One region of the Alkalibacillus silvisoli genome, then DNA from elsewhere that is predicted to be linked to it. Evidence: riboswitches for the same ligand, from Rfam matches in the RefSeq annotation. Region 1 holds a riboswitch; each other region holds the start of a gene.
What was found. A riboswitch is a leader RNA that binds a small molecule or an ion and turns the genes downstream of it on or off. The one in region 1 is predicted to bind cobalamin.

Region 2: another riboswitch for cobalamin. It lies ahead of ABDZ63_RS14350 (DUF4430 domain-containing protein); the one in region 1 lies ahead of ABDZ63_RS07050 (acyl-CoA thioesterase).
Region 3: another riboswitch for cobalamin. It lies ahead of ABDZ63_RS01850 (ABC transporter substrate-binding protein); the one in region 1 lies ahead of ABDZ63_RS07050 (acyl-CoA thioesterase).
Region 4: another riboswitch for cobalamin. It lies ahead of ABDZ63_RS15070 (ribonucleoside-diphosphate reductase subunit alpha); the one in region 1 lies ahead of ABDZ63_RS07050 (acyl-CoA thioesterase).

What each region holds. Positions count from the first base shown of each region.
Region 1 is NZ_BAAACZ010000010.1:12,607-20,087, reverse strand. Features, by position in the region: gene ABDZ63_RS07070 (AraC family transcriptional regulator) at 1-506, opposite strand, end outside; gene ABDZ63_RS07065 (hypothetical protein) at 682-1,326, shown strand; gene ABDZ63_RS07060 (TetR/AcrR family transcriptional regulator) at 1,617-2,207, opposite strand; gene ABDZ63_RS07055 (small multi-drug export protein) at 2,318-2,752, shown strand; cobalamin riboswitch at 2,852-3,029, shown strand; gene ABDZ63_RS07050 (acyl-CoA thioesterase) at 3,173-3,613, shown strand; gene ABDZ63_RS07045 (TetR-like C-terminal domain-containing protein) at 3,643-4,194, opposite strand; gene ABDZ63_RS07040 (SDR family NAD(P)-dependent oxidoreductase) at 4,375-5,172, shown strand; gene ABDZ63_RS07035 (8-oxo-dGTP diphosphatase) at 5,341-5,784, shown strand; gene ABDZ63_RS07030 (hypothetical protein) at 5,803-6,321, shown strand; gene sda (sporulation histidine kinase inhibitor Sda) at 6,517-6,639, opposite strand; gene ABDZ63_RS07020 (AraC family transcriptional regulator) at 7,063-7,481, shown strand, end outside.
Region 2 is NZ_BAAACZ010000029.1:4,430-11,910, reverse strand. Features, by position in the region: gene ABDZ63_RS14365 (ABC transporter ATP-binding protein) at 1-313, opposite strand, end outside; gene ABDZ63_RS14360 (energy-coupling factor transporter transmembrane component T) at 286-1,173, opposite strand; gene ABDZ63_RS14355 (DUF4430 domain-containing protein) at 1,167-2,009, opposite strand; gene ABDZ63_RS14350 (DUF4430 domain-containing protein) at 2,077-4,167, opposite strand; cobalamin riboswitch at 4,323-4,512, opposite strand; gene ABDZ63_RS14345 (hypothetical protein) at 4,822-5,052, opposite strand; gene ABDZ63_RS14340 (prolyl oligopeptidase family serine peptidase) at 5,536-7,481, opposite strand, start outside.
Region 3 is NZ_BAAACZ010000003.1:213,929-221,409, forward strand. Features, by position in the region: gene ABDZ63_RS01830 (enoyl-CoA hydratase) at 1-634, opposite strand, end outside; gene ABDZ63_RS01835 (helix-turn-helix domain-containing protein) at 688-1,929, opposite strand; gene ABDZ63_RS01840 (methyl-accepting chemotaxis protein) at 2,263-3,912, opposite strand; gene ABDZ63_RS01845 (BMP family lipoprotein) at 3,925-4,869, opposite strand; cobalamin riboswitch at 5,048-5,230, shown strand; gene ABDZ63_RS01850 (ABC transporter substrate-binding protein) at 5,360-6,325, shown strand; gene ABDZ63_RS01855 (FecCD family ABC transporter permease) at 6,363-7,403, shown strand; gene ABDZ63_RS01860 (ABC transporter ATP-binding protein) at 7,415-7,481, shown strand, end outside.
Region 4 is NZ_BAAACZ010000030.1:2,577-10,057, forward strand. Features, by position in the region: gene murQ (N-acetylmuramic acid 6-phosphate etherase) at 1-640, shown strand, start outside; gene ABDZ63_RS15055 (ABC transporter substrate-binding protein) at 715-2,091, shown strand; gene ABDZ63_RS15060 (carbohydrate ABC transporter permease) at 2,274-3,167, shown strand; gene ABDZ63_RS15065 (carbohydrate ABC transporter permease) at 3,182-4,024, shown strand; cobalamin riboswitch at 4,179-4,371, shown strand; gene ABDZ63_RS15070 (ribonucleoside-diphosphate reductase subunit alpha) at 4,508-6,784, shown strand; gene ABDZ63_RS15075 (ribonucleotide-diphosphate reductase subunit beta) at 6,796-7,481, shown strand, end outside.

The sequences.
Region 1 (7,481 bases):
GTCTCTTCAGACATCGTTTCCCAAAGCTTTACAACTTCAGGGTCAACATCATTGTCAATCACTCTCATCCTTTGTTTAATTCCAGTAATTGAAAAGGAATTTTTTTCGATAATGCGTACATTCATTTCATCTACTCCTCTAACAGTTAGTTGGAAGGTCAATTTAGGATAAGATTTTAACGAGGTGCTCTGTTCTTTAAGTTCAGATGGCATAAGTCCATGGACTTGCTGAAAGGCTCGGGCGAATGAGTTCGGTGATGAGTAGCCATACTTCATGGCAACATCAATTATTTTAATCTCATTACTCTTTAGTTCCATCGCAGCTAGTGTCATCCGTCTTCTACGAATGTATTCGGATAAAGGAATCCCTGCTAAAAATGAAAACATTCGTTTAAAGTGATATTCAGAACATTGAGCTATTAAAGCGACTTGGTTAAAGTCAATTGCTTCATCTAAGTTGTCTTCAATATAATCTAACGCATCATTCATTTGTTTCAATAAATCCATGTCATCAACCTCCCATTAACTAGAGAATACCAATTCATTCAATTTAATTCCCCACATTTTGTGCACAGATATGTGAGATATTTTACATCAAAAGGGATATCCTATCTTAAATTATTATATGCTATACTGATATTATCAAAAGCTAAGAGCATGAATTTCTGTTGGAGGACTTATTATGAATTTATTAATAGAGTACCAGTGGGAAATTTTTATTTCATTAGAGGTTTTATCTTTAGTTGCTTTGTTGTTATTTGGCGTTTTTCGTTATTACCTTGGTCATAAGCAGAGTAGCTTATTATTTATTTTATTATTTATTGTTTTATTAATCATCGAGGCTATCTTAGGGGTAGTCATTTACCAAGAAACAGGAGAATTCCAAACCTTTCAACTAGTCGTTTTAATCTTTGTGATCTATGCGCTAACTTTTGGTATTAATGATTTTCGTAAGTTAGACCGCTGGATGCGTAAGAAATTTGGCTCTTGGCGCGAAGTTGAGATGTTGACAGAGAAAGATTATGAGATTATGAATCGCCAGAAAGATCCTAAATACATTGCTAAAGTCAATCGTAGAAGTGCTATGATTCATTTAACTATCTTTGTAGTTGTTCAAGGTATTTTTTGGTCACTTGGAACAGATAGTTTTGAAGAAATGAGAAGTTATCTAACAGACTTATCTTGGTTTGAAGCAGGAAATTATGAAGATTCACCGTACCCGAGTGAGACGTTGTATAGTATTGGCATGGTTTGGACTATAATCTTTGTCATTGATTTTATTTACTCTTGGTCGTATACTATTTTTCCAAGTTCTAAATCTGAGTAACTATCTATCTAGGTGTTAACCAGGAGGAATAATATTGACTAAACTTGTTGTCTTATTTTTCGCTACATTATTGGGTATATAATTGAGGTCGCTACACCCAAAAGACTCCGAACGCTGATAAATCTACCTGAACGCTGATAAAAGTTGGTCGAACGCTGATAAATCTACCTGAACGCCTATAAAAATTTCCAAGCGCTGATAAAATATCCTCACAGGTAACTGATCATTGTTACACAAGGCTACTAATGTTCCGTATTTTAGCAGCCCTTCAACCTTTTGTCTCAAACTCTTTATTTCTTAATCCCTCTCCAGAACACTTTCCAAATATCATTTAAATGATTCTCTAATGCCATGCTTGATAGTGAATAATAACGCAAATCTACATCTAAGTTATTTAAGATAAAGAGGTAATGTCTTAGTATGGTTTGACTGGATAGTGCTGGGTCAATTTCATGGTTTGTTTTTCCTTTTTCAATAATTTGTAAAAATGTATTTTCGAGTTGTTCTTCACTTGCTTGAAGAATAGGTTTAACTTGTCCTTCGATCTCAGGTGGTGTGAAGAGAACAAATCGATAAAAGAATTCACCTAAAAATTCGATTTGGTATTCATTTGTGTAAATTTGATTTAATACACTATAAAGTATTCGCTCAGCTGACTGGTCTTGAATTTGATTGACCGTCGAAAATACAAAATCGATATACTCCTTAGCCACCTGTTCAACTGTATGATGAAAAATCGCTTCTTTATTTTTAAAGTGAGCATATATTGATGGTTTTTTAATTCCAACGTCATCGGCTATTTTCGTCATAGTTGTGGCTTCATAACCGTAATCTGAAAATAGCTGGATGCTAGTATTAATAATTTGTTCTTTCGTATTCATGAAAGTCATCCTTTTCTTTGTTTTAAAGCTGTGTTAGAATTAATGGGCAAAAACCTACCGTTCGTTAGGTTGTCTATCTTATCATAACATGGTGGAGAGGAAAGATAAATATGCTAGAGTACATTTGGCTAAGTTTTAGTGCTTGGTTTATGGGTTTTTTTCCATTATTTGAAATATATCTTGCTATACCAGGTGCGATGGCTATGGGGTTAGACATGGGGTCAGCGGTAGTATGGGCGAGCTTGGGTAACTTTTTAGCGATTCCAATCATTGTCTTCTTCTATGATCAATTATCAAAGGTTAAAAGAATCAATAAATATTTTGATAAGCTATCACATTCTCGCTTCAGTCATAACATTAGAAAAGGTAGTTTTATGTTTGTATTAATAGCAACCCCTATTGTTGGTGCTTGGGCAGTTGCTGTTCTAGGAAAATTATTCGGAATGGAACGTGGGAAGTTGTTCTTTTCATCTGCTATTAGTATTACTTTATATGGGGTTCTATTAGGTGTATTAACCGAATTCGGGATTAATACTTTTTTTTAGCAACGATTGACTACCGACCGTTAGTTAGCTTGTCTTATGAATTGACATTATCGATCGGTTGAGAGATATTATTGGAAGAGAATTGATCATTCTCAGACAAAATTAAATATGCCTTATGGTGCTTGTGAAAAGCTTAAAAGGGAAGGTTGGTGTAAGTCCAACGCGGTCCCGCCACTGTGATGAGGAGACATATAGATTATCCACTGTTCATGTGAATGGGAAGGACTATGTGTTGATGAATCTGAGCCAGGAGACCTGTCATAAGGAAGAACATGAATTCCTACGGGAGATAGGAGGGTGTTACGTCATGGTTGACTATGTTTCGAGTTATGGTGTGGTTCCATAATTAGTTTGGCCTTTTCATTATTAATAGTATGGGAGGTTAATAGATTGGAACCATTACCGGTTAGTTATTCGAAAATGAAACAGACAAAACTAGTCCTTCCACCTGATACGAATCATTTAGATACAATATTCGGTGGCAAGGTGTTAGCATTTATCGATGAAATTGCTGCTTTAACAGCAATGAAGCACTCTAACGCTGCAGTTGTGACAGCTTCTATTGATTCAGTAGATTTCCTGTCATCTGCAAAAGTAGGAGATGCTTTAACTTTAGAAGCGTTTGTAACTAGGACAGGTCGTTCATCGATGGAAGTGTTCGTCAAAGTATATGCTGATGATTTACTACAAAGGAAGAAAGAACTAACAACAGAATCTTTCCTTACTATGGTCGCAGTCGATCAGTACGGAAAACCTATTCCAGTACCAAGAGTTGTTCCAGAATCAGAAGAGGAAAAAAGGTTATATGATACAGCACCTGCTAGGAAAGAACACCGGAAAAACCGTTCTTTGTTAAGGTGAGGAAAACCAGCTAACTAGAGTTAGCTGGTTTAATTATTAGTTAGTTCTCTGATCAATGCTTGGTTCATATCGTCAGTAGACGTTTGAAACCCTTCATAATACCACTCTAATACCAACCCTAAAATCGCATTAGCATAAAAAGAAACTTTGAAATCAATCTTCTCTTGTTGTAAATTACGTGACTTCATTGAATATTTAACCAATAACTTAATTTTGTTAAGAAACATTTCATAATAAGAAAATTTCGAGCTACTACTAAAAATAAAACTATAAATTTCTTTATTTTCATACACATGTTCAAATAGATTGATCATTTTTGGCTCAAGTTGATCTTTGTTTTCGATTCTGTCTTGAGTTGTTTTAGTTATGGCGTCTTCAAGTTCTAGTAAGAGATGGTCTATAAATTCCTCGAAGTAATGTGGAACATTGTTATAGTGAAGATAGAAGGTTCGTCTCGTTATCTTTGAATTCCTACATAGTTCTGTAACGGTAATATCCTCTAATGGTTTTTCTTTTAAAAGTTCAAGTAAAGCAATTTTTAAGTTTTGTTTTGTTTTTACAACCCTTAAATCCCGTTTCATTTTAATCTTATCTCCTTAGCTGTTTTGAATCATTTTATATTTAAGTATATTTGATGACACTTTTATTATACAAATGTATAATAAAAGTGTGGGGATTCTTAATAAAAGTTTACAGCTTTATTTTAGCATGGATTAATGAACACTTAGTAAAAAATCATTTTATAAAGGGAGAGAAGTTACATGAAAGTTAGGGACAAAGTGATTGTTGTGACAGGTGGAGGAAATGGCATTGGCCGAGAACTCGTATTAAATCTATTAAATAAAGGAGCTTCTGTTGCCGCTGTTGATGTTAATAGTGGCGGGTTAGAGGAGACGGTGAACCATTCAGGTGAACATCGTGATTATCTATCAACACATGTTGTTGATATAACAGATCGTGAGGCAGTCGAGTCTCTACCTAGTGAAGTGATTGACCACCATGGCAAAGTAGACGGCATTATTAATAATGCTGGTATTATTCAGCCTTTTGTTGATGTAGAAGACTTAGATTATGAAAAAATTGATTTAGTCATGAATGTTAACTTCAATGGGACACTATATATGACAAAGTCTTTCTTGCCATATTTCTTAGAAAGACCAGAAGCGCACATTACGAATGTATCAAGTATGGGTGGTTTTTTGCCTGTGCCAGGACAAACCATTTATGGAGCGTCCAAAGCAGCGGTGAAACTTCTAACAGAAGGATTACATTCTGAGTTAAAGGATACAAATGTTAATGTAACAGTCGTTTTCCCAGGTGGAGTAGGGACGAATATTATGGAGAACTCTAATGCAGAGGGCACAAGAGAATCAAGTGGTGACGATGAAGGACAGTCACACAAACTACTAACTCCAGAAGAAGCAGCAGAAATAATTGTTAGTGGAATGGAAGATGACAAATACCGTGTTCTAGCTGGAAAAGACTCAAAAATGATGGACCGCTTATACCGACTTGTGCCTAAAAAGGCTGCTAACATTATTGCTGATAAATTAAGGTAAAAAATTGATTCTCACATTAAGTCTTTCACTCTCTTAAAATAAAGAACTAATTATAATGTTTAATGACCTTGTTGCCAATCCAATTTCGTGTTTTCACAGTAAAGTGTGATAACATGAAATTGGATAAATTATGTAAGATAGATTTAGAAGAAAGTGGTGTAGGGTGAGATGGGAAAAAGTGAAAATATAATTTTAACGAATATGTGTATGGTGTATGATGGTGATTACATATTAGTTCAAGAACGTTTGAATAAAGACTGGCCAGGCATTACATTTCCAGGTGGTCATATCGAAAATGGTGAATCCTTTTTTGATTCGGTTATTCGAGAGGTTTATGAGGAAACGGGTCTAATCATTAAAACGCCAACACTTTGTGGCGTTAAGCAGTTTAAACCTAAAGGTGCGGACCGTTATCTAGTCCTGTTTTACAAAACTGATCAATTCGAAGGTGAGGTAACATCATCAGAAGAGGGTGATGTGTTCTGGATTAAAAAGGACGAGTTAAAGAATTATCAGTTGGCCAATGATTTTGAAAGTATGGTTGAAGTATTTGAGTCTAATAGTTTAAGTGAATTCTTCTATGATGAAAATTGGGAGATGAAGTTATTATAGTTTGATGGAGGAATCATAATGAATTTGACATTTGATCGCCCTTTTTTTGGAACGACTAAGTTTTTAAATATAAAACAAGGTAATTACCCAACTGGTAAAATGAGACGCTGGGCTCGCCCTCCTAAAGAAAGACCTTCATCCAACCTTCAGTATGATGTAAATATTGAGGTAATCGGATCAGGTCAAACTTATGACATTACACAACAATCATTCTCAATTCGTGAAGGTTATCATTGGGATGTGACCGAAAATAATCGTTTGCTGACAACGATAACGAGTGCAAAAGGGTTGAAAGAAAAACATCGAGTCGACTATCATTTTGATGAAACTATTACATTATCTATAGAAGCTAGTTGGAGTCTGAAGCCAGAAGGTACTATTTTCCTTGATGAAAATGAAGTAGGGAAAACTAAGGCACAAGGGTTTATAACTAATCGTCAATATGTCATTGATTTTGAACCAGGTGATCATCATTTTGACCCTAATTTGGTTGCTGGTGTCGTTTATGCTTTTTGGTGTTCAAATAATAGAGGTTAAGTAAAAGTTAAATAAAGTGGTTGAATTCGTTGCACTTACTAAGTTGATCTTGCCTGAATTTGCGATTGAATCAAACATTAACAAACACAAATAAGTGGCTACAAAAGTATTGAATAGAAAAGTTAAGACGAGTGGGGCTCCCGCTCGCCTTAACTTATAAAAATTGGAACTGTTAGCGCTCTTTGGCTGAAACAGCTAAAAGTTCAAACCTCTATATTTTATTTCTTTTTCCAGTAAATATATAAATTCTTGGCTTAATTTGATTTCAACAGCTCTTTTATAAGTGTTTATAAGCGTAGAGTTATCTAATATCTCCACTAGGCTCTCCTCCTGATTCTTTTTTACTATTTATATATACCCTTTATATCGTTCAATAACCATAATTATTTAATGATATTAAAAATATTATTGTACAGCCGAATACAAATATATAAATTTTATCATTACATTGGGACATTTAATCGCAACGGGCTATTAGAATTTTAAATTCCTCCATTGTTTGGATTTTAGTTATGTTCACTTCTTAGAGGACTCACTGAACCATTATTAAGAAGATGTTAGCTACTTATATTATAATGAATCGAGGCAAGGCTTTAATAGTACTAATTCGACCCGACAATAAATGACCAAGGATTGTCGGGTTGAACATGCGAGCTCCTGTTATTGTATTAGGTGAGGAGGGATTGTGTGGGCTTTATTAATAGAATGAATGAAGGGATCAAATATGTCGATCGTCATCTTATGGAGGAAATTAATTTTACAGAGTTGGAACGGGTTACGCTTTGTTCAGAGTATCACTTTAAGAAAATGTTTTCTTCTCTATCAGGCATTCCATTGTCTGAATATATTCGACGCAGACGGTTAAGTTTGGCGGCATTTGAACTGTCGAATAGTGATTTGCGGGTGATTGACATTGCTTTTAAGTATGGCTATAACTCATCTGATTCTTTCGCAAGAGCTTTTCAAAAGTTACATGGTTTAACACCAACAGAAGCTAGGGTGAATGGTCATTCTCTTAAAGCTTATCCACCAATGAACCTTCAATTATCAATAGTAGGAGGGAATGAGATGGAATACAGAATTGTTGAGAAAGAAGAGTTTAACATTGTCGGACTGAAAAAGAGAGTTCCTATTATTTTTGAAGGAGTTAATCCAGAGAT
Region 2 (7,481 bases), on a different contig from region 1:
ATAACTCATTCATCACCGTGTCCATTACTATTTGGTTTTCAGGATCTTGAAAGACCATTCCGATTTCCTTTGCCCGTCTAATTGGTGAATGATCTTCCAATCGCTTCTCCTTATAGTAAATATCACCTTGTAAATCGCCGTGCGGAGCTAGATCATGCTTAATTAATCTTAATAATGTTGACTTTCCACTTCCAGAACTACCACATAGAACTATAAAATCCCCTTTGTGAATAGTAAAATTAATGCTTTTCAAAACTTCCTCGTTGGAATCAGGATAGGTAAAACCTACATTTTCCATTGATAGTATTTCCAATGAATGACCTCCTTACCTTCTGTCAAAATTGGAAAACCAATTAAAAACAGCCAAGTGATGAAGTAAATATACTCGCTTCCACTAAACATGATTGTTTCTAAGACAGGCTCTAACTGTAATACTCCATCGCCTTTGGCCCAACCAAATAAGAGAATAATAGCAAAGCCCATTAAATAGCCCAATGTCAGCCAGTCTTTCGATTTCATCTTAAAAGCCTTATAATTGCTTCTCTTCTGCAATCCATACCCTCGTGCTGACATTGAATCAGCCGCCTGAATCGAATCCTCCAATGCATTAGTTAAAAGCATTTGCATAATCTGCATCCCGTTTTTGGCTCGCTTATGAACAGAGCCTTGATTAATTGCTAGACCTTTAACTTGCTGGATGTTCATCATTTCTTTGACCTTTCTAATCAGAAGTGGAACAAACCTCATTGACAGCATAGTGAGTAACGCCCATTGAGGCAAAACCTTTGAAAATAAATATAAAAGCTTATCCGGTGTTAACACGATATTAAATGTTACGAAAATAGCTAAAATCCCCACCAAAGTTGAAGCAATCATGATCCCTTGGATTACTGCTTCAAGCATAATTGGCTGATCAAAAAGATGAAACAAAATCTGATTACCCCTACGATTAAAAATCGGGGTGAGAAGAATGATGAGTGTACTCATCATTCCAATCATAAAGCCCCATTTTTTTAATTCCCTTCCTTTATCTAAAATGTAATTAAAGGTACCTATTAGAAATAGGGCACCTAACAAAAATAAAGGATGTTGATATAACATTAATCCAATAATAATCAGCACATAATAAACCAATAAAACGAAAGGATGGAATGATTGAATCCCTCTTACCAATCTGAATCCTCCAAATAATTCACTGTGTAACTCCAATCAACGGATTGCCCTTCATGAACTGAATAGATACCAGAGCTTCGATCAATCATAACGTCATCCACTCTTATATGCCATCCACTTAATGGTCCTTCATCAAACTCATATAAACCATCAATTCCTTCAACATACGCAGTAGCACCAGAGCCACGAACACTCATATCAATCTGTTTTTTCTGGGCTATTCGTTGTGTAACATCTAATGCAGTATCTCCATCTTCTAGCGCTACTTCCGTTTCAGGTAAAATGGTTCCTTTTACATCCCCGGTTGTAATTGAAACAGTGACTGTACTCTCAGATTCTTTTTTATCATCGTCTGACTGCCCATCATTTTCGTTTTCATTAGATTCACTATTTTGATTTGAATCCCCTTCACTGGAGTCATTTGATTGTTCTGAACTTCTATTTGAAGAGGAGCTTCCTGAGTCATTCTGGCTTGAATCTTCATTGGACTCTTCTACTTCATCACTATTTGATTCTGTGGTGGTGCTTTGATCACTTTCTTCATGGGTTGAATTTCCCTCATCACTACTATGACCCTGCTCTTCATCATCAATAGAAGAATCTTCTTTTTCAGTTTCTTCCCTTTTTTCAACCTGTTTATTATTTTCTTTTTTGTTTAGTAATGTATCTAATAAATCAGGTGCTATTGATTGTTTATACTCAACTACCCGTTCTACCTCTCCAACCTCATTTACATCAGTTAAAGATTCTTGGTTAGAGTGTGGTTCTTCCGGTGAACAACCTATTATAAAAAAGAGAATAAAACCAAGCATGACCTGAATCAGTAGACGTCTCATGGTAATTACCTCCTCTTTGATGTAAGCATCAGGTAATCCAGTCAACCTGAATTATCCATCAACTCACTTAAAGATTAACACGTAGTCTTCTTTTAAAAACAACGAGCATAATGCCTGCAATCACCATAAATATTCCGATTGCAATAAAAGTATAATTGGATGTTGCCGTATCAGGCAGCTCTTCACCTGATGCTGTATGTTTGATTTCAGTATTTTCATTTGAAGTATCTTGATCTACATCATTATTATTTTCAGTTGAATCCTTCTTGTCATCCGTACTAGATTCTATTACACCTGTAACATTTTCACCTCGATCGTCCTCTTTTTCATCGATTTTATCTTCTTGCTCTTTTGGAACATCCACATCTTTATCTTCTTCTTTTTCTTCATCTTCTTCTTTCTTACCTTCATCTTGCTGCTCTTGATCTTCTTGCTCATCTTCTTTATCTTTATCCTCACCAGTCACTCTAAAGTCAAATATTGCTCCATCATTATTTAGAAACTTATAGTATGCTGCTAAGCCAAATACGCTTTGATTAGAAGCAATACTATTTGATTCATCATCACCAATATTTTGGTCAAAGCCGCCATCATCATTTCGAAATTGAAGTAAACGCTCCACTAAATTAACGCCTTTTTCAGTGGTAAATTCTTCACCTGTTGGGTCAATACCAACCGATACAAGTCCTGTTATAGCCATTGCTATTGATGGACTGGAATCCCCCCCATGGAATGGATCTGGGTATCCACCATCTTCATGTTGAGCTTTTGATAAGTGGGCTGCTGCATTGTCAATAACGGTTTTAATATTTTCATCACCTTGATATGGAGCAAGTGCTGCTAGTCCCATACCGGTTAAATCCACATGAAAGGAATTGCCGAAAAGAGACCAACCACCATCATCCAACTGTTCTTCAATTAAGTATTCAATCAATTTGTCTTTTGACCATGTTGCATCGTCTTCTGTATCATAACCACCACTATTAATCGCCAATAAGGAATAAATAGGGCCATTATTACCTTGACTTGTCATGCCTTCATGATTTGTTAATTTTTCTATCAAGTTATACCCTTCAATATCCGTTGCGTCTTTACCGGCAGCAGTTAAAATTAAAATGTTTCTTGCTGCGTCTGTAACAAGTCGAAATTCACCTTCATTCACTACAACACTTTCAATCGAATCCTCAGCAATTTGTTGCGCTACATCTCTTTTTAATGCATTCAGGGTAATGGATCCATACCAATCCAGGCTGTCATTTGATAAGAGATAATCAATCGATTCATCTGTTAATTGTTTAATATATTCAAGTGTTAATTCCTCTAGATTATCACTTTCAGGCTCATCTACTTCCTCTTCATTTGTAGATTCTTCTTTTCCATCATTGCTTCCTTGTTCTCCTTCAGAATCATCACTTCCAGAGTCTTCATCAATTAGCTCAGTAGCAATTAACTCCAAGTGGTCCCCTTCTTGCATTTGATAATTAACAAGACCTGTCTCCATAGAGTCATCATTTAGATACATGCCCCAGTAAAAAGAATCATCAAGGGCATCATCTAGATCATTAATAAATGTTAGAAACTCGGAATCAACAGAAACATCCAAGTTAATACCTTCTTGGTCTGTTGCTTGGAGTATTGCATCGTATGCTGTTCCAAATTTAACAATATCAACATTCGTTTCCGGTAAAACTTCTTCATCATTCAAACCAACAGCCGATACCTTAACATCAATTGTGGTATGTGGCCATATGTCTTCATCTACGACCTTAAATAATAGATTGTCTCCATGATCTAACTCGTATCCTTCTGCACCTACATCAGCTGTTGAACCATTAACAAAAAATCCCCAATAATAACCCTCTTCAGGTGAGTTTTCATTAATACCTGTAATAAATTGACCAAGGTCTGTATCTTCATAAGTCACTTCTGCTACGTCATCCAACGCATCAAATGCTGTATCCTCGTCTTCAAATGAAACAGCTTTAGTTTCAAATACATCTTCCCCGTCTTCATCAATCGCTGTAATGGTTACTCCACTAGGCAATTCATCTGCATAGGCAGGTGAACTCGAATACATGCCTGATTGAGCAATTAAAAAAATCGTTGCAATAAAAACAATGAATGAACTTTTAATTCCTTTTCCTTTAAATCTATTCACTATATTCCCCTCCAAATTAATCGATCTAATCCAACAAAAAAAACATCTCTTCAACAACGAAGAGATGTATACTTACATTATGCTACAGCGACACTATGTAAAATAAACTTAAAAATTCATCATGCGCTGGCACACCTCCCTATCCTCGTAGGTTGAATGGCGTAAAAAGATAGGCAGGTTTCCTGACTCATGATCATCATTTTCTATTACCTTCCCGTCTATTGACAGTGGTATCTTAATAGAAAACTTCCAATTACAGTGGCGGGACCGTGTCGGATTTGAACCGAACTTCCCTTTTAATGACTTATAGCGTGCTACAAGCCAACCCAACTTTTTCCTATTCAGTTATAAATATCATAAGCTACAAAATCTTAAACGTCAAGCCACTTTAAATAAAAGATATAATTACAATTTATCATCCATATAGAGAGTGTAATCTAAACTGTGTAAGTACAAGAGCGTACGGCTGCTACTTGCCTGTTTAGATTACACCCTCATAAGATTCACTTTTGGTTTTACGTTTTTAACGCTATGGCGAACTTCTGTGAATAGATCTCACTCTTTTGCAAGTGAAGAAATGATATATGTGAATAATTGAATTAATTTAAGAACTAAAAAAGCCTTCACATCAATATGGTGTAAAGGCTTTTTTATTCATTGACTTTTTGAACCTTTCTTCTCCATTTCCTTCCATTTTGAATAATTAAAACCTAACTGAAAGACACCGGTGATTGCCATGATTATAGAAAATACAATTACAGGACCTGTCGGAACATCAAGAAATAAAACAAAGGTGACTAAAAATATGGCGAAAATCCACATCCAAATTGTTCTTATAAACCTTTCTTTATAATTTAATTTTTTGTAAAAGAGCTTACTTCCCATTAAGTACCTCTCCTTTTACTTTGCTCACTATTATTATAATACAAAATCGTGTTATTTGTATTTATTGTAAAAAATTTCATTATAATATTTTGAACAAAAGTTCTTCTAAATAAATCCAACTTTTCGAGAAAAAACTTTACAAAAATTAATGATTACTATCAAGTTTACTTGTCTTTTAGTTACTAAATTTTTCTTTAAAAAGGAGCGATTACATGTTCAACAATGGAACGATATTACTAGTTTTATATCATAATATAACCCCATATCATCAACTGATAAAAATGGCATACCACTGACCTCCATTGATCATGACTTTTCGCACCCATTGATTAAATAGTGCCCATCTTTAAAATGTCACTCTTTAATTAAAAGAATACAAACAACAAAAGGAAAGATGAAGCACAAAAATCCGAACGCTTTCATTTAAGATGAATCGTTCGGATTTTCTATTATGACAACTAATTTTGTTTCAAAATCGCCCTATTAAGTTAACTCCCGCTCTAAAAATGCGTAAAAGTCCACCCACTCTTCAATTAACTTCGAAGTCGGCTTCCCTAAACCATGTCCTGCTTTAGATTCTAACCGTAAAATCGATTTTGTATCCGGTGACTTCTCTAACAATGTCGCATGGAATTTTTTCGCATGTGCTGGGACAACTCGGTCATCACTCGCAGCCGTTGCAATTAAGACAGGTGGATAATTCACACCTACTTTAACATTATGAAGAGGTGAGTATTTGTATAAAAATGGGAAGTGTTCTTCATTTTCAGCACTACCATACTCTGGAATCCAAAACTTCCCGATCGTAAACTTATGATAACGAAGCATATCAATAACTGGGACACGACAAATCACAGCACCAAATAGATCAGGGCGCTGAACCATGCAAGCCGAAACTAAAAGACCACCATTCGACCCACCCATAATCGAAAGCTTTTCTTTCTTCGTATATTTCTTTTCAATTAAGTATTCACCAGCTGCAATAAAGTCATCAAATACGTTCTGTTTATTCTCAAGCATGCCAGCCTCATGCCACTTTTCACCATACTCTGAACCACCACGCAAATTAGCAACCGCATAAACCCCACCTTTTTCTAACCAACGTAGAATTGCAGGGTTAAATGAAGGGGGCAAACTAATATTAAAGCCACCATAACCATATAATATAACTGGGTTTTCACCATCTAAAGGTAAATCCTTATGTTTTGTTATAAACATCGGAATACTCATGCCGTCCTTTGATGAATAAAACACTTGTGTAGTTTCAAACTGTGACGTTTCCACTGCTAATTCTGATTCAGCAAATATACTTAACTCATTAGTATTTAAATCATATTGATAAACAACTGTTGGACTTAAGTAAGAAGTCATCCCGAAAAACATTTCCGATTGATCATGATTTCCTGTTAAATCTGTAATTGAACCCAGTAATGGCACTTCTATATGATGGCTTTCAGTACCATCAAAGTTATACACCTGTAATTGATGATGCGCATCGTGTAAAAACGCCACAACGAACTGTCCATTTATAAACTTTACAGCATGCATTAAATCATTTTGCTCACTAATGATTTCTTCCCAGTTTTCTCGTTCAGGCTGATTCAGATCAATACAAATAATTCGACCTTTGGGAGCCGCCAAATTCGTCTTAAAATAAAAACGCGAACCTTCATTATGAATATAAGTATATTGCGCATCACCCTCATCTAATAAGCGGTGAAAGTCAGTTTTTGAATCCAACTCTTTAACAAAAAAAAGATTTTGTGCAGCTGTCCCTTGCTTTGAATATATACAAATATACTCTCCATCAGTGGTAACAAACGGAATAAACATATAATCTTTAGCATCTGAACGTTCATAAATTAACTCATCTTCACTTTGGTCTGTCCCAATTCGGTGAAAGTAAACCTTATGGTACTGTCCATGCTCATCTTCACTAATAATCTCTGGATTTGGAAAACGACTATAGAAAAACCCTGAGTCATCTGGCGCCCACTCTAATGTTGTAAATTTGACCCACTTTAAGTGATCACTTAACACTTCACCTGATTTAAGATCTTTCACATAAACCTCTTGCCAATCACTACCTTGTGATGAAGTTGCATAAGCTAATAAATGCCCTTCTTGGCTCGAAGAAAAGTTCGTCATCGCAACTGTTCCATCATTACTTAAGTCATTCGGATCTATGACTTTAGACTCGCCATCCTCATCTAGTACATATAGAACTGCTTGATTTTGAAGTCCGTCATTTTTCTGATAAAACAACTTATCCTTCACACGTGTTGGTACAAAGAACTTCGGATAATTCCAAAGCTCCGTTAAACGCTCACGATCCTTTTCTTTAGATGGCGCACCTTTAAAATAAGCTTCAGATTGCTCATCCATTTCTTCAACCCATTTTAATGTATCCTCACTATTAGAATCCTCTA
Region 3 (7,481 bases), on a different contig from region 1:
TTAATATCTCCTTTGATTCAATCATAGCTAAGATTGGCGCTTGTTTTAATTGTTGGATATAGCCATTAACAACTTCATCTAAATCGTTGTCAGTCGCTAAGTCAATTAAATTCATTGCTTCTGATTGTTTAGCTGTTAAAGTTTCGCCTTCCCAAATGGTTTGCTTAGCCTTCACGGTACCTAGTCGTTGTTCCATGAAGAAATGACCACCGCCATCTGGAATTAATCCAATTCCAATAAAGTTCATAGCAACCTTAGCATTAGCTTTGGCAATGACGTAATCACAAGCTAATGCAATACTTAGACCTAAGCCTGCAGCAGCACCATTAAGAGCAGAAATGGTAACTTTAGGCATCTGATATAAAGTTAAAACAATACTTTTAATGGTGTTCATAACATCTTGAAATGCTTCTGGGTCACTAGCTTGAAGCATCATCTTCATATCGCCACCAGCTGAAAAAGCCTTGCCACTGCCTTTTAAGACTAAAATTTTCGCATCACTACGTTGGACTTCTTCTAACTGCTCTTTTAAAGCATGTAGTAATTCTTGGTTCATAGCATTCAATTGCTCGGGTCTGTTTAACGTAATTGTTGCAACATCATTATCATAACTTAACACTACTGTTTCTGACATTTTGCAAAACCTCACTTGTCGATAGATTATTTTGCTAGATTGTTACCACCAAATTAGATAGATTCGTTAGCTAACTGTTTGAAATAGTATGCGGATAATTTGAATTGACCTTGATCAAACAACGATTCAGCTAGAATTCCATACAATTCTTTTAATGTATTCCTTTCGCCCATTTTTAAAAGGTACGGGATCCACTTCTTTTCAGCTTGGTGAACAAATTCATTAGTCCTCACTGTGTTATATACTTGGTGCTTTAAGATCGACAGCTGGCACCGAACTTTTAAATCATTAATGCGCCTGCTTAAAACCTCACCTTCTTTAATATACGCTATTGCTTGGTCATTCTCCTGCAATTGAAAGTGAGCTTTTGCAAGAAGATGGTAACTATGGAGTTTGTCGTAAGGTGATAAGAAGGATTCAGCTGCATCCTCAAGATAATCAATTGCCTTATTCCAATCTTTCATCTCGCAATATAAAAAACCAATATTGTGTTTAAGCCGTACGGTAATTAGCTCTGAATCCATCATCGGTTTTGAATCAAGAACTTGAAAGAAGTATTGCTCTGCTAAGTCATATGCCTTTAATAATGTGTAGTTAATGCCGAATAAGATATAACAGTCTGTAATCTTTGGGTATAGGAATTCATCAATGAATCGTTCCTTTGCAATCTGACAATAATGGTTGCTTCTTATAGGGTCGTCCATTCGAGTATACGTAGCTGCTAATAAATAATAAATATCAGGGTCGTTCATGGAATGTTTGACAAGGGTTCGTTCAGCTTTTTTGAAATAGACTATGGCGTTGTTTGGAAAAGCACGATGGATATAATAAACACCTAGTATCTTATAAAAATAGTATAACCGTTCACCTTTAAAGGTTTGTTCCATGTTATGAATAGATTCTATAGGTTGTTTCATCGCATTTTCTTGTTTAGTTTCGATTAAATAATAAAATTCAATTAGTTTAAAATAGTGCTGTAGTTCCGTCTGATGAAAAGGTGTTATGTTTTCTTTTAAACTGGTGTAAACTAATTTAGCTTCTTTGAAATTTTTCTTAGTAATTAGTTTATATAAATTAATAATTTGTATATGTATGTCTTCTTGGTCTAGCGAGCTGATTTCCTCGTAGGGGGCATCTAACTTTTCGCATAATGAGACAATGACATCATAACTTGGCTCAATCATTTCGTTTTCAATTTTACTTAAATATGAGATTGAACAAATGCCATTTGCTAAGTCTTTTTGCGTTAAACCTCGTTTAGTTCGGTAGTATTGGATAAACGTTCCAGTATTCATCATATAAGCCACCTAATTTAACTATTATAAAACTATTGTAAGAGAATAAAGGAAGATTGTAAAAAATAATCCCCGGTTTAAGACTGTTGTTGTTATTGTAAATCACTTATGGAAGACACTTTCTAAAGAGTAGGAGTTGGTAGCATAAGTTGATTTGAACAATATTGAGATTATAGCTCAAATATTGAGGGACTCCGCTTAAATAATTGAGATGTTCGCTCATTTATCCTTCGCTCAAAACTCATGCAACTCAAAAAATCACCAACACTTTACATACAGAGCCCTCAAAAAAACCCTTGAGTTAAATTAATATTAACCCAAGGGTGTAGTGATTTAATAAAAATGAGATGTTTTCTCGTTTAATTCTTGAATCATGTCTTCTAGCTTTCTTACTTCAGCCTGTAGTTTATTAAAGGCACTTTGTTGTTCAGCTGCGGAAGCGGAAATCTCTTCAGTACCTGCAGCCGTTTCTTCTGTAACAGAACTAATGCTTTCCATTGTCGTTGTAATTTGTTCACTTTGTTTTTGTGATTCATTCATGCCATTTGCAAGTAGTTCTAGTCGATCATATATTTGTTTGACATGATCTGCAATGGCATTAAATGATTCTTCAGATGTATTAACGGCTCCAGATTGTTGTTTGCTTAACTTTGTTGTTTCTTCAGTTTGTTGGTTAATGGTGTGAACCCCTTGTTTAATTTGTTCGACCATATTCTTTATATCATCTGTAGCTGAGGTTGATTGGTCTGCTAATTTCCTTACTTCATCAGCGACTACAGCAAAGCCTTTTCCGTGTTCTCCTGCACGAGCAGCTTCAATGGCTGCATTTAAAGCGAGTAAATTAGTTTGTTCAGCAATATCATTGACAAGTTCAACAGCTTTCTCGATTTGTTCGGTGTAAGTAGTAAATTGTTCTACTGAGCTTTTCACTTCGCCAATGGCTGCTTGATTGTTTTCCATAATGGACCTTTGTTCAGTCATAGCTTGATGTCCATTTTGAACAGCTTGTTGTGCTTTGGTACTTGCTTCATTAGCTTCTTGGCTTTGCTTTGTGTTGATATTAAAGTCTTGTTGCATCTTTTCAACAAGTGTGACGGCATCTTGTACATCATTAGAAATCGACTGGCTTCCTTGTGCTAATTCATCTGTTGAACTGGCAACTTGATGGCTTCCTTCAGTTAAACTGTTAATTTCATCATTTAATTGATGACTAAAGTCATTAACTCGATTGTTAATACTGTGAATAGATTGAACAGTATCTTTTAAGTTTTCCATCATTGTCTTGAATGAGCGTTTCAGTTGGCCGATTTCGTCTGTTTCTTTTTCACTAACCTCAATAGAAGTAGATAATTTACCACCTGCAGCTTCTTCAGCTTGTTGAGATAGCTCTTGTAAAGGTTTAGCGATTCGATTTGACAATTTAAGTGATAAGAACAATGTAAGGGTGATTAGAATAATGCTAGCGATTATGATGAATGTTACTAAATTATTGATCATCGTTTGTTGTTCTTGAATGGTTTCGTTATACCAATTTGTTGAAGCTTCTTCAAGCATGTAGGCATCGTTAACTAATCCCGCTGTTCTTAAAGCTTGTCTATGAACTTCATTCACATTCTCTTCTTCTAAAGCAGTACGCGCTAGTTGTTGCCAGTCTTCATATTTATCTTGTGCTTGCGTTAACCATTGTCTTTGGTCTTCAGTTTCTACAAGGTTAGAGATGCCTGTAATGGTTTCTTCAGTTTGTTCGATTTGAAATATTGCATCTTGTCTTGTTGCCTCAGATGGACTGTAATAATAAGTTGTTAAAGCTTGTTCTGATGATTGTAGTTGAGCATGTAATTCCTTACTTTCCAATAAGACTTCGACATCTTCTTGGGACGAACTTTGAAAAGTAATCATTTCAAAAGCAATCCATGAAACGAGAGCCAAACTTAAAAGCAAAGGAATCATCGTCATGATATATAATCGTTTTTTGATGTTCATTTAATCACTCCTTTATGATTCATTTCTAGCATTTTCAAGTGTTTGTTCTTCAAGGCTAGATAATTCAATTAGACGTATTGGAGCAAGTCCAACACCCTCTTCATTTAAACCAAGTTCAATATGTTCACCTTGAAGAGTTTCACCATTATGTAAACGTTCCATAATGTCATAGATTGCAACATTTACATTTTTAACCATTGAGGATATAACAGCTTCCTCAGCAATGGTGAATTGATCTGTATCTACTCCAAACGCATAGATTCCTTGATTTTCAGCTTCTTGTAAAGCACCTGTTCCAGTAAATCCAGCTGATGGAAATAAGAGATCAGCACCTTCATCAATCATTTCTTGAGCTATGTCAGCGCCTAATTGGTCATCATCAAACGTCCCAGCATCTTGTGATAATATTTCAGCATCTGAATTCGCATCTTCAACACCTTCAATAAAACCACGTTCAAACGTACGAATGACTTCACTATCCACACCACCAATAAAGCCTACAACGTCCGTTTCCGTTCTCATACCAGCAATTAGTCCAATTAAGTAACTTCCTTCATCTTCTTTAAAGGTAATGGAAGTGACATTAGGTAAGTCAATCACGTCATCAATAATCACAAACTGTTGGTCAGGATAAGTTTCAGCCAGTGTTTCAATAGCAGGCGTTGTAGTGAAACTTAAACCAAAAATGACATCATGTCCTTGTTCTATGAGGTCTTCAAGATGCTTTTCATAATCCTCATCAAACGGTTCACGATAGTCAAAAACAATACCCAGTTCATCACGTGCTTGGGCTAATCCTTGAAAGGCTAAATCACTGAATGCATTATCACCTAACCCACTTTCAGTTACTAATAAACCAGCACTAAGTTCTTGATCAATAACTGCTTCCTCTTCTGAAGAACAAGCAGCTAATATAAATGTTAAAATTAATAAAAACATTAACTTATGTACTTTCATAAATATCCTCCTAAATTCTGAAAATTATGTCGAAATTAATCGAAAAATGACCACTAAATTATTATCGGATCACTATCCAGTTCTGTTAATAGCCAAATGAATTTTTTAGGAGTTTAGTAGAACTTTTGGCATATGTTGACGAATGGGTGTTATAAGATTAATATAGAAATTAAGAATTAAATACATAGAACATTTAGGTGTGAGCATTTAGTTGCTTATTTAAAAGGGAAGTTCGGTGTAAGTCCGACGCGGTCCCGCCACTGTTATGGGGAACGACTGACCAAATCCACTGTTAAATACGGGAAGGGGGTCAGAAGTGATGAACCTAAGCCAGGAGACCTGCCTAAGTATGTTTTAGCTTATTTCCTTCGGGGTTAAAGGGATAGCTATATATCAGTCGAAAGATTAATATATAGTAGAGACTAAAGTGCTCATATTTCCTTACTCTAGGGAAATATGAGTACTTTTTATTATAGAAAGGAAGAGGAAGATGAAAAAGACAATTTGGTTAAAATTATGTATCGTAATGATGTTCGTAATCGTTGTCGGGTTAACAGCTTGCCAAAGTGCAGAACCTGAAGATGAAGAGGTGAATGATGAGGAAGCTGAAGAAACTGCAGAGAATGATTCAGATGAACCGGTTACTTTTACAGATAAAGCAGGTGAAGAAATAACAATTGAAGAGGAAGTAGAGCGAATTGTTTCTGTTATTCCAAGTGCAACTGAAATTGTATTTGCAGTAGGAGCAGGTGATCAAGTTGTTGGGGTATCAGAATGGGCTGATTATCCAGAAGAAGTTTTTGAAGTTGAAGAAACTGTTGGTGATATGAATTTAAATATTGAGAAGATTGTTGAACTAGAGCCAGATGTAGTCATAGCTGATTTAAATAACGCAGGGGATTTAGATGCAATGCGTGATGTTGGCTTGAATGTGGTTACATTAGGCTCACAAAGCTTAGAAGAAGTTTATGAAGATATTGAAATGGTAGGGAATGCTACAGGTCAAGCTGAAGAAGCAGAAGAGATTGTTTCAAATATGCAAAGTCAAGTTAGTGAAGTTACAGAGCAAGTCAGTGACATTCCAGATGATGAACGTAGGAGTGTTTGGTTGGAGCTTGATTCAGATTTGTATTCTGGTGGAGAAGGCTCTTTCTTACATGAATTATTAACACTTGCTGGTGGTGAAAATATTATCGCTGATGAAGAAGGTTGGCCACAAGTAAGTGAAGAAATTGTGTTAGAACGTGACCCAGAAGTGATTATTACAACATATGGCTACTATACAGACGATGTGGTTGAATCAGTTTTAGCTCGGGACAATTGGCAGTCTGTCACAGCAGTAGAACAGGAAGAAGTACATGATATTCATAATGATATTGTGACAAGACCAGGACCAAGGTTAGTTGATGGCCTAGAAGAGATCGCTACTATTTTATACCCAGAATATATGGAGTAATAGGACATCACGATCATGTAACGAATGGATGTTATAAATGAAAAAACGCTCGATTTTATGGATTGCTTTACCGTTATTAACCCTTATATTAGTTGTATTTATGAGCTTATCGATTACCTTAGGTGCAGCTAATCTTTCTTGGCAGACTGTGTGGCAAGTGATCCTTTCAAGACTTCCTATAATCAATCAGTGGATTGAGCCTAATTGGAGTGACTCAACAGAAACGATTGTATTAGACATTAGAATGCCGCGTGTAATCTTAGCAGCTATTGTAGGTGCAGCTTTGGCATTAGCGGGTGCGATCTATCAAGGTGTATTACGCAATCCATTAGCTGATCCATTTATTTTAGGTGTGTCTTCTGGAGCTTCATTTGGTGCTGCTTTAGTCTTTGCCTTAGGACTCCAAATTGTTTGGCTAGGTCAATTTACATTGCCTGTTGTTGCGTTTTTATTCGGCTTTGGCACACTAATGGTCGTTTATTTCTTAGCACGTATTGGACAAAAAGTCAAAATGGAAACGATTATTCTAGCTGGTGTTGTTGTGCAAGCTTTTATTGGTGCTTGTCTTTCATTAGTTATGACCTTAGCCAATGAACAACTACAAACGATTGTGTTTTGGATGATGGGGAGCTTAACATTAACTGATTGGAGCTATACTCAAGTTGTTTTGCCGATTATAGCTGTAGCTGGCGTAGTCGCTCTGTTTTATACACGTGAATTAAACATGCTCGGATTAGGTGAAGAAGTCGCTCATCATTCAGGTCTATCAGTGGAACGAACCCGTTTTTATCTACTCATATTAGCATCGATTATGACAGGGGCGGCCGTTTCAGTTTCTGGGGCAATTGGGTTTGTTGGTTTAGTTGTACCTCACATTATTCGATTGATTGTTGGAGCAGATTACAGGCTGATCTTGCCGTTATCGATCGTTGGTGGTGCGATCTTTTTAGTTGGTGCTGATACACTGGCTCGAGTATTAATGGCACCACGTGAGCTGCCATTAGGAGTCATTACGGCATTTTTAGGAGCGCCATTTTTCGCTTATTTATTAAGAAAGGCGAAACGTGAATTTTTTTAGGAGGCATACTTATGCTGTCTGTAGACAAGGTGAGGAAGGAAAAAGATTTTAAGTTATTGCTGAAAGACGTTACATTTC
Region 4 (7,481 bases), on a different contig from region 1:
TGAAACGGTACAAACTTTAATGGCTGGTGGCATTGATGCTTTTTTTGAAGCTGTTGAAGGGTCAGAGGATCATGAAGAACAAGGTGAGAAAGATATCGCCCGGAAAAATATTACCGATTTAGATGTCGTACTTGGAATCACAGCAAGTGGGAGAACGCCTTATCCTATTGGTTCTTTAAAGTATGCACAATCAAAAGGGGCTTACACCGTTTCACTGACTTGTAATAAAAATTCAGTGATTAGTCATCACGCTAATGCAGCGATTGAAGTATTAGTTGGACCTGAAGTATTAACTGGATCAACTAGAATGAAAGCTGCAACTGCGCATAAAATGGTCTTAAATATGATTAGTACAACGACAATGGTGAAGCTAGGGAAGGTCTATGAAAATTTAATGGTAGATGTACAGGCAAGTAATTATAAATTAATGAATCGGGCAAGACGAATTATTATGGATCTTACAGACGTTTCTTATGATGAGGCAGACCGTGTATTAGCTGCAACAGATAATCAGGTTAAACCAGCACTCGTCATGCTTAAAAGCGGTGTTAATTATGAAGAGGCTAAAAAGGCGATTACAAAATCTGATGGTTATGTAAGAGAAGCGATCAATTATGCTGTTGGTAAAAGTGATGTTTGAAATCGCATTGGTAGATAACTATTAATGCGTTTCATATATTAAAAAGTAAAAAGGGGGAGGACACGTTGAACAATATGTTCAAAGGTCACTACTTATTAGTATTAATGTCAGTATTGTTTTTGATCTTTGCGGTTGGTTGTGCTCCAGATGAGGCACCAATTGATGATGGTGAAGGCGAACCATCGGAAGAAGAGGAAACAACTGACGAAGATGAAACAGGGGATGCAGATGCTACTGATGGTGAAGTTAGTGGCGAGTTAGAAATTCAATACTTTGTTGGAGGATATGGAGATTCATGGTGGAAAGAAGTAATTGAAGACTTTGAAGCTCAATATCCAGATGTAGAAGTTGTTGAACATGCAGGGGCAAATATTAATGAAGAAATGAGAACGCGCTGGGTTTCTGAGGATCCACCTGATGTTGTTTACATCGATGGAGCAGGTTCAAGTGAAACTCAAATGGTAGAAGATGGCCAGTTAATGAATTTAACTGAGTGGGCAGAGGATATCGAATTAGAAGACGGTTCACCTTTAGTGGACAGCTTTATTGCTGAGCCATCAACATACGATGGTGAGTTATATAGCTTACCATTAGTATTCGATGCATGGGGTACTTGGTATGATATGGCTCGATTTGATGAGCATGGGTATGAAGTACCTAGTGATTTTGAAGGCTTTATGAGCACAATGGGTGACATTCAAGATAATGAAGATATTGAGCCTTTTGTTACAACAGGTCAACACCCTTATTATTTCTCTAGAGGTATGTTATATCCAGCCTTTGGTGCTTACGGTGGAAATGAGCTTTTAGCTGATATTATTCAAGGTGAAGAAGGCGCTTGGGAAACGGGTGAAGCTGTAGAAATTATGGAAAACGTTGAGCGTATGGTGGATGCTGGTTATGTTGATTCAGGTTTAGGTGCATTAAACCATACACAATCACAAATGAACTTCTTATTACATGATAATGCCTTTATTCCAGTCGGTTTCTGGTTACCAAATGAAATGGAAGGTGACACACCAGAAGACTTACAATATGGTTTTATTCCATCACCAATGAATCCTGAAGGCGAACCTATGGCAATCGTACCTGACTTAAGGCCTTTAGCAATTGCTGAGGAAGCTTCTAATCCTGAAGCAGCAAAAGCATTTGTTGAGTTCGTGTTCACTCGTGAATATGCTGAGTTATTCTCAGAGCATACGGGTGCAATTATGAACTTAGAAGATGTTGATTTATCGAATAACCCAGATGTACCTGAATATTTAATTGAGGCAAATGAAATGATTAATGATCCAGAACAAGTTCAAATCTACTATATGCCTCACCCAATGAGTGCAGACTTAGAAACACCATTAAGTGACTCACTAGTGTCATTACTACTAGGAAATATTACAGCTGAAGAGTTTATTGAAGAGGCTGAGGAGGCAGCTGCGGGTTACCGCGGTGAATAAAAGTAGCTGTATGGAATGTAGCGCAGTCTACATTCCATACATTTTTATCAAACTTTTAATAAAAGTGCCATTTATATTTTCGCCATTAGTTAAATCATTCTCATAATGAGCTAGTTTTTTAATACATATAAATAAGCCTTTTCCTTTAGGACAAATAACCTGACATACGAAAGAGTGATTGTATGGTACAGAGTAAAAAACAGAAATATTTATTTTTAGCGTTTTGTTTAATTCCAACCTTTATTATGTTTAGCATTTTTACATTATATCCTTTGTTTAGTGGACTTTATTATTCATTTTTTGAATGGTCGGGGGCTTCTCAAACTAGAGAATTTGTCGGCTTTGATAATTATACTAGACTTTTCAACGATGACATTATTCCTGCTACAATTTGGCATGATTACTTTTTAGTTATTACCAAAGTAGTTGGGATCATGATTATGGCATTATTTATTGCAGTTGCACTAACCCAGCTTAAGATTAAAGAAGCACCATTTTATCGTATAATATTCTTCTTCCCGAATATTATGTCAGTTGTTGTAATTGGTATTCTTTGGACATTTATCTATAATCCGAATCTAGGTTTAGTAAACTCAGGATTAGAGATGATTGGTTTGGAAGAGTGGACTAGGCCTTGGCTTGGTAGTGAAAGGTGGGCTTTACCGAGTTTGGTATTGCCATCAATTTGGGCTGGTATTGGTCTGTTTATGCTGTTACTAATGGGTGGTATAGCGAATATATCGAAAAGTAACTATGAAGCCGCTCGTATTGATGGGGCAAATGAGTGGCAACAGTTTTGGCATGTCACTTTACCACTTATTTGGCCGCAAATTAAGATTTCAATTTTATATATTGTTATTACAACATTGAACGGTTCATTTATCATTGTTCAAGTAATGACTGGTGGTGGGCCGAACAATTCGACACACGTCATGGGTTCATATTTATACCAGCAAGCATTCAATCAGTATAACTTCGGCTATGGTGCAACAATTGGTGTTATGATTCTAGTTATTTCACTGATTACAATTATCATTCTACAATTCTTATTAAAAAGAGAAAAAGTTGAATACTAAAGGGGGGAGTCGCAATGAGAAGAACATTTGGTGAAATGCTGGTTAGGTCAGGAATTAGATTGCCTTTAATATTATGGTCTTTAGCTGTTTTATATCCGATTTTTTGGATGTTTTTAGGATCGTTTAAAACAAATGCTGAAATATATGCTAATCCGTGGGGAATTCCTGAACAGTTTAACTTTGATAACTTCATAACAGCATGGACAGATTATAATATTGATACAAGTGTATTTAATAGTTTAATAGTAACAGGTATTGGCGCGTTATTATGCCTTGTTCTTGCGATTCCTACTGCATACGCACTTGAGCGGATCCGTTTTAAAGGAAGTCAAATGTTATTTACGTTATACATTTCAGCGATGATGATCCCAATGGTGTTAGGTTGGATTCCATTATTCTTCTTATTAGCTCAGTTTAATATGTTAGATAATATTTTTGGTTTAGCTATTGTTTATGCAATCTCGCAATTGCCTTTTACGATATTCGTGTTAACGAGCTTTATGGGGACAATTCCTAAATCATTAGAAGAGTCTGCTGCAATAGATGGTATGTCTCCATATGGCGTACTCTGGAAAATTGTCACGCCTTTAACCATGTCAGGGATTATAACGGTTACGATCATGAATGCGATACAATTTTGGAATGAGTACTTCATGGCATTAATTTTCTTGCAGTCTAGTGAAAACTATACATTAGCACTAGCAATCGACTTTATTAGTAATGAAGCACAATATACGAATGCTTGGGGCGTATTATTTGCCAGCTTAGTGTTCGCGATTGTACCGGTGATCATCTTATATGCTATCTTTCAGCGTCGTATTACGAAAGGGATGGCAGAAGGTGCGATTAAAGGTTAAAATAATTAGTCTTAAAATCCTCTGTGTAAGCAGAGGATTTTTTGATACACTTAAGATAGAATAATAGAAAGTGCTTGTTTTTTATTTTTATATCATCTATACTGTAATCAAACATCAACATATAGATGTTTGTTTTAATTTCAAAACTATATATAGTGTTATAGCTTGTGTTGATGCCTTTAAAAGGCTTAAAAGGGAATTTGGTGAGAAACCAATACTGCCCCCGCAACTGTAAACGTGACGAAATGGAAAACCACTTTATAAGGTTAGTGTTTGCTACTTATAAGGGAAGGTCCAGATTAGGAAGAAGCGTAAGTCAGGAGACCTGTCTACATGAGCCGAGTTACATTTTCTTCGGGGTGATAAGAGAATGAAGCGACTTGTCATACATATTGGCCTAAATACCAGCCAAAGTATACTCTTGCTGTCGTTTTATTCGCTTCCCCCCCCGTGGAGGCGATTTTTTATTTTTAGGAGGATTATATGACGACATTAACTAAACATGAAACACGGGTTATGAATGGGGAGGTAAAAGAAGCTTTCTCTGAAAAACGACTAAATTTATTTATTAAACAAGTAACAGAAGGATATGAACACTTAAAACTAATATCCTATGAAGACAAAGTCTTAAAAGCTCTTCAAAGTAAAGATGAAGTAACCCCTGAACAAATTACAAATGAATTATTGTTGCGTGGACTAGAAAACATTAGCCCACAGGAGCCAGATTGGACGTATGTCTGTGCCAATATTTACTTGAGGAAGCTTTATCAAAACGCGGCTATTAACCGCGGGTATAATGCGAAAAATAAATACGGTTCATTTATCGAATTACAGCAAGTTTTATCAAATAAAAATATTTACAGTGATCAAATTTTAAAACATTACACAAAAAGTGAAATTGAACAGGTAGCTTCTAAAATTAGTTCTGAACGTGACCATTTCTTTACTTATATTGGTTTAAGAACGTTAGCCGATCGTTATTTAGCCAAAGATCATAACGGTCACACTTATGAACTACCGCAAGAACGTTTCCTAACAATCGCCATGACACTAATGATTAATGAGCCTAAGAATAAACGCCTCGAATTAGTAGAAGAAGCTTACTGGGCATTAAGTAACCTTTACATGACTGTTGCAACACCAACTTTATCAAATGCCGGGAAGTCTTATGGCCAGTTATCAAGCTGTTTTATCGACACGGTCGACGATAGTTTACAAGGTATTTATGATTCGAATACAGATATCGCTAATTTGTCGAAAAATGGTGGCGGAATTGGGGTTTATTTAGGGAAAATTCGCTCTCACGGAAGTTCCATTAAAGGGTTTAAAGGTGTATCGAGCGGTGTCATGCCATGGATGAAGCAGCTTAATAATACAGCTGTTAGTGTCGATCAACTTGGCCAAAGACAAGGTGCGATTGCGGTTTATTTAGATGTGTGGCATCAAGATATTTATAAATTTTTAGATGCGAAATTAAATAATGGTGATGAGCGTCAACGTACACATGATTTATTCACAGGTGTGTCACTTCCAGATTTATTCATGGAAAAAGTAGATGCACGTGATGACTGGTATTTATTTGACCCGCATGAAGTACGAGAAGTAATGGGCTTTAGTTTAGAAGACTATTACGATGAAAAGCGAGGCTCAGGGTCATTTAGAGAGAAGTATGAGGCATGTGTGAATCATCCTGATCTATCGAAAGAGAAAGTTCCAGCAATTGATCTTATGAAGCGGGTTATGGTTAGTCAATTAGAGACTGGAACACCTTATATGTTTTATCGTGATGAAGCGAATCGTCAAAACCCGAACTCTCACCAAGGGATGATTTATTGCTCGAATCTTTGTACTGAAATTATGCAAAACCAAAGTGCGACGACAGTAGAAGAGCAGTATACAGAAGATGGTAAAATTGTCGTCACGAAAGCCCCTGGTGATTTCGTCGTTTGTAATCTTTCGAGTATTAATTTAGGGAAAGCTGTCTTTGATAATGTGCTAGAACGTTTAATCCCGATTCAAGTTAGAATGCTGGATAATGTAATTGATCTGAATACAATTCCAGTCCTGCAAGCGCAATTAACAAATCAAAAATATCGCGCAGTTGGATTGGGCACATTTGGTTATCACCATTTACTCGCACTTAAAGAGATTGTATGGGAGTCAGATGAAGCGGTTGAATTTGCGGACGAGCTGTATGAAAAAGTGGCTTATTTAACAATCAAATCGAGTATGGAACTAGCCAAAGAAAAAAGTCCTTATCCATTATTTAAAGGCTCAAAGTGGCATGACGGTAGTTATTTCGATGATAAAGGCTATCAAGGTGAGGCGTGGGATGAACTGAGGCAAGACGTACACACGCATGGACTGAGAAATGGGTACTTAATGGCTGTAGCACCAAACTCAAGTACGAGCATTATTGCAGGTAGCACTGCCAGTATCGACCCGATTTTCAAAAAGTTTTACTCAGAAGAAAAGAAAGATTACAAGATTCCAGTAACGGCACCTGATTTAAGTCCAAAGACATTCTGGTATTATAAGTCAGCTTATGACATTGATCATACATGGACAATTAAACAAAATGCAAAACGCCAGAAACATATCGACCAATCAATCTCGTTTAACTTTTATGTAAGAAACACGATTAAAGCGAAAGAATTACTGGATTTACATCTATCAGCCTGGAAGTCAGGATTTAAGACCACTTATTATACAAGGTCAACATCATCAGATATAGAAGATTGTGAAAGCTGTGAGTCATAAGGAGGAATCGTATGAGTCAAACAATACATGAAAGAAAACTATATGACATTCATGCACCAAATGCATCAACAGGGATTATTAATGGCGAAAGTTCAAACGTTTTAAACTGGGATGATGTCAGGTTTAAATGGGCTTATCCGATGTATAAAAATATGCTAGCGAACTTCTGGACACCATTTGAAATAAACATGTCAAGTGATCAAAAGCAGTGGGCAGAGCTAACTGATGCTGAACGCGAATCATTTAAGAAAATTATTGGACTACTGGCCTTTTTAGATTCAGTACAAACCGATTATTCAGCAAAAGTAGCAGATTATTTAACCGACTCAAGCTTAGCAGCACTAATGCAAGTGTTATCATTCCAAGAAGTCGTTCATAATCAGTCTTACTCCTATGTCTTATCCTCACTCGTTGAAAAGGGGGAGCAAGATGAGATCTTCGAGTATTGGAAGCATGATGAGGTGTTAATAGAACGAAATCAATTTATTGCTGATGGTTATGATCGCTTCGTCGAAGAAAAATCACCACAAGCCTTTATTGAATCCGTTGTGTATGATGTTGTGTTAGAAGGTCTGTTTTTCTATGCAGGCTTTGCGTTTTTCTACAACTTAGCCCGTAATCAAAAGATGGTCTCAACAAGTACGATGATCAATTATATTAACCGTGATGAGCTGTTACATGTTAATTTATTCGCGCA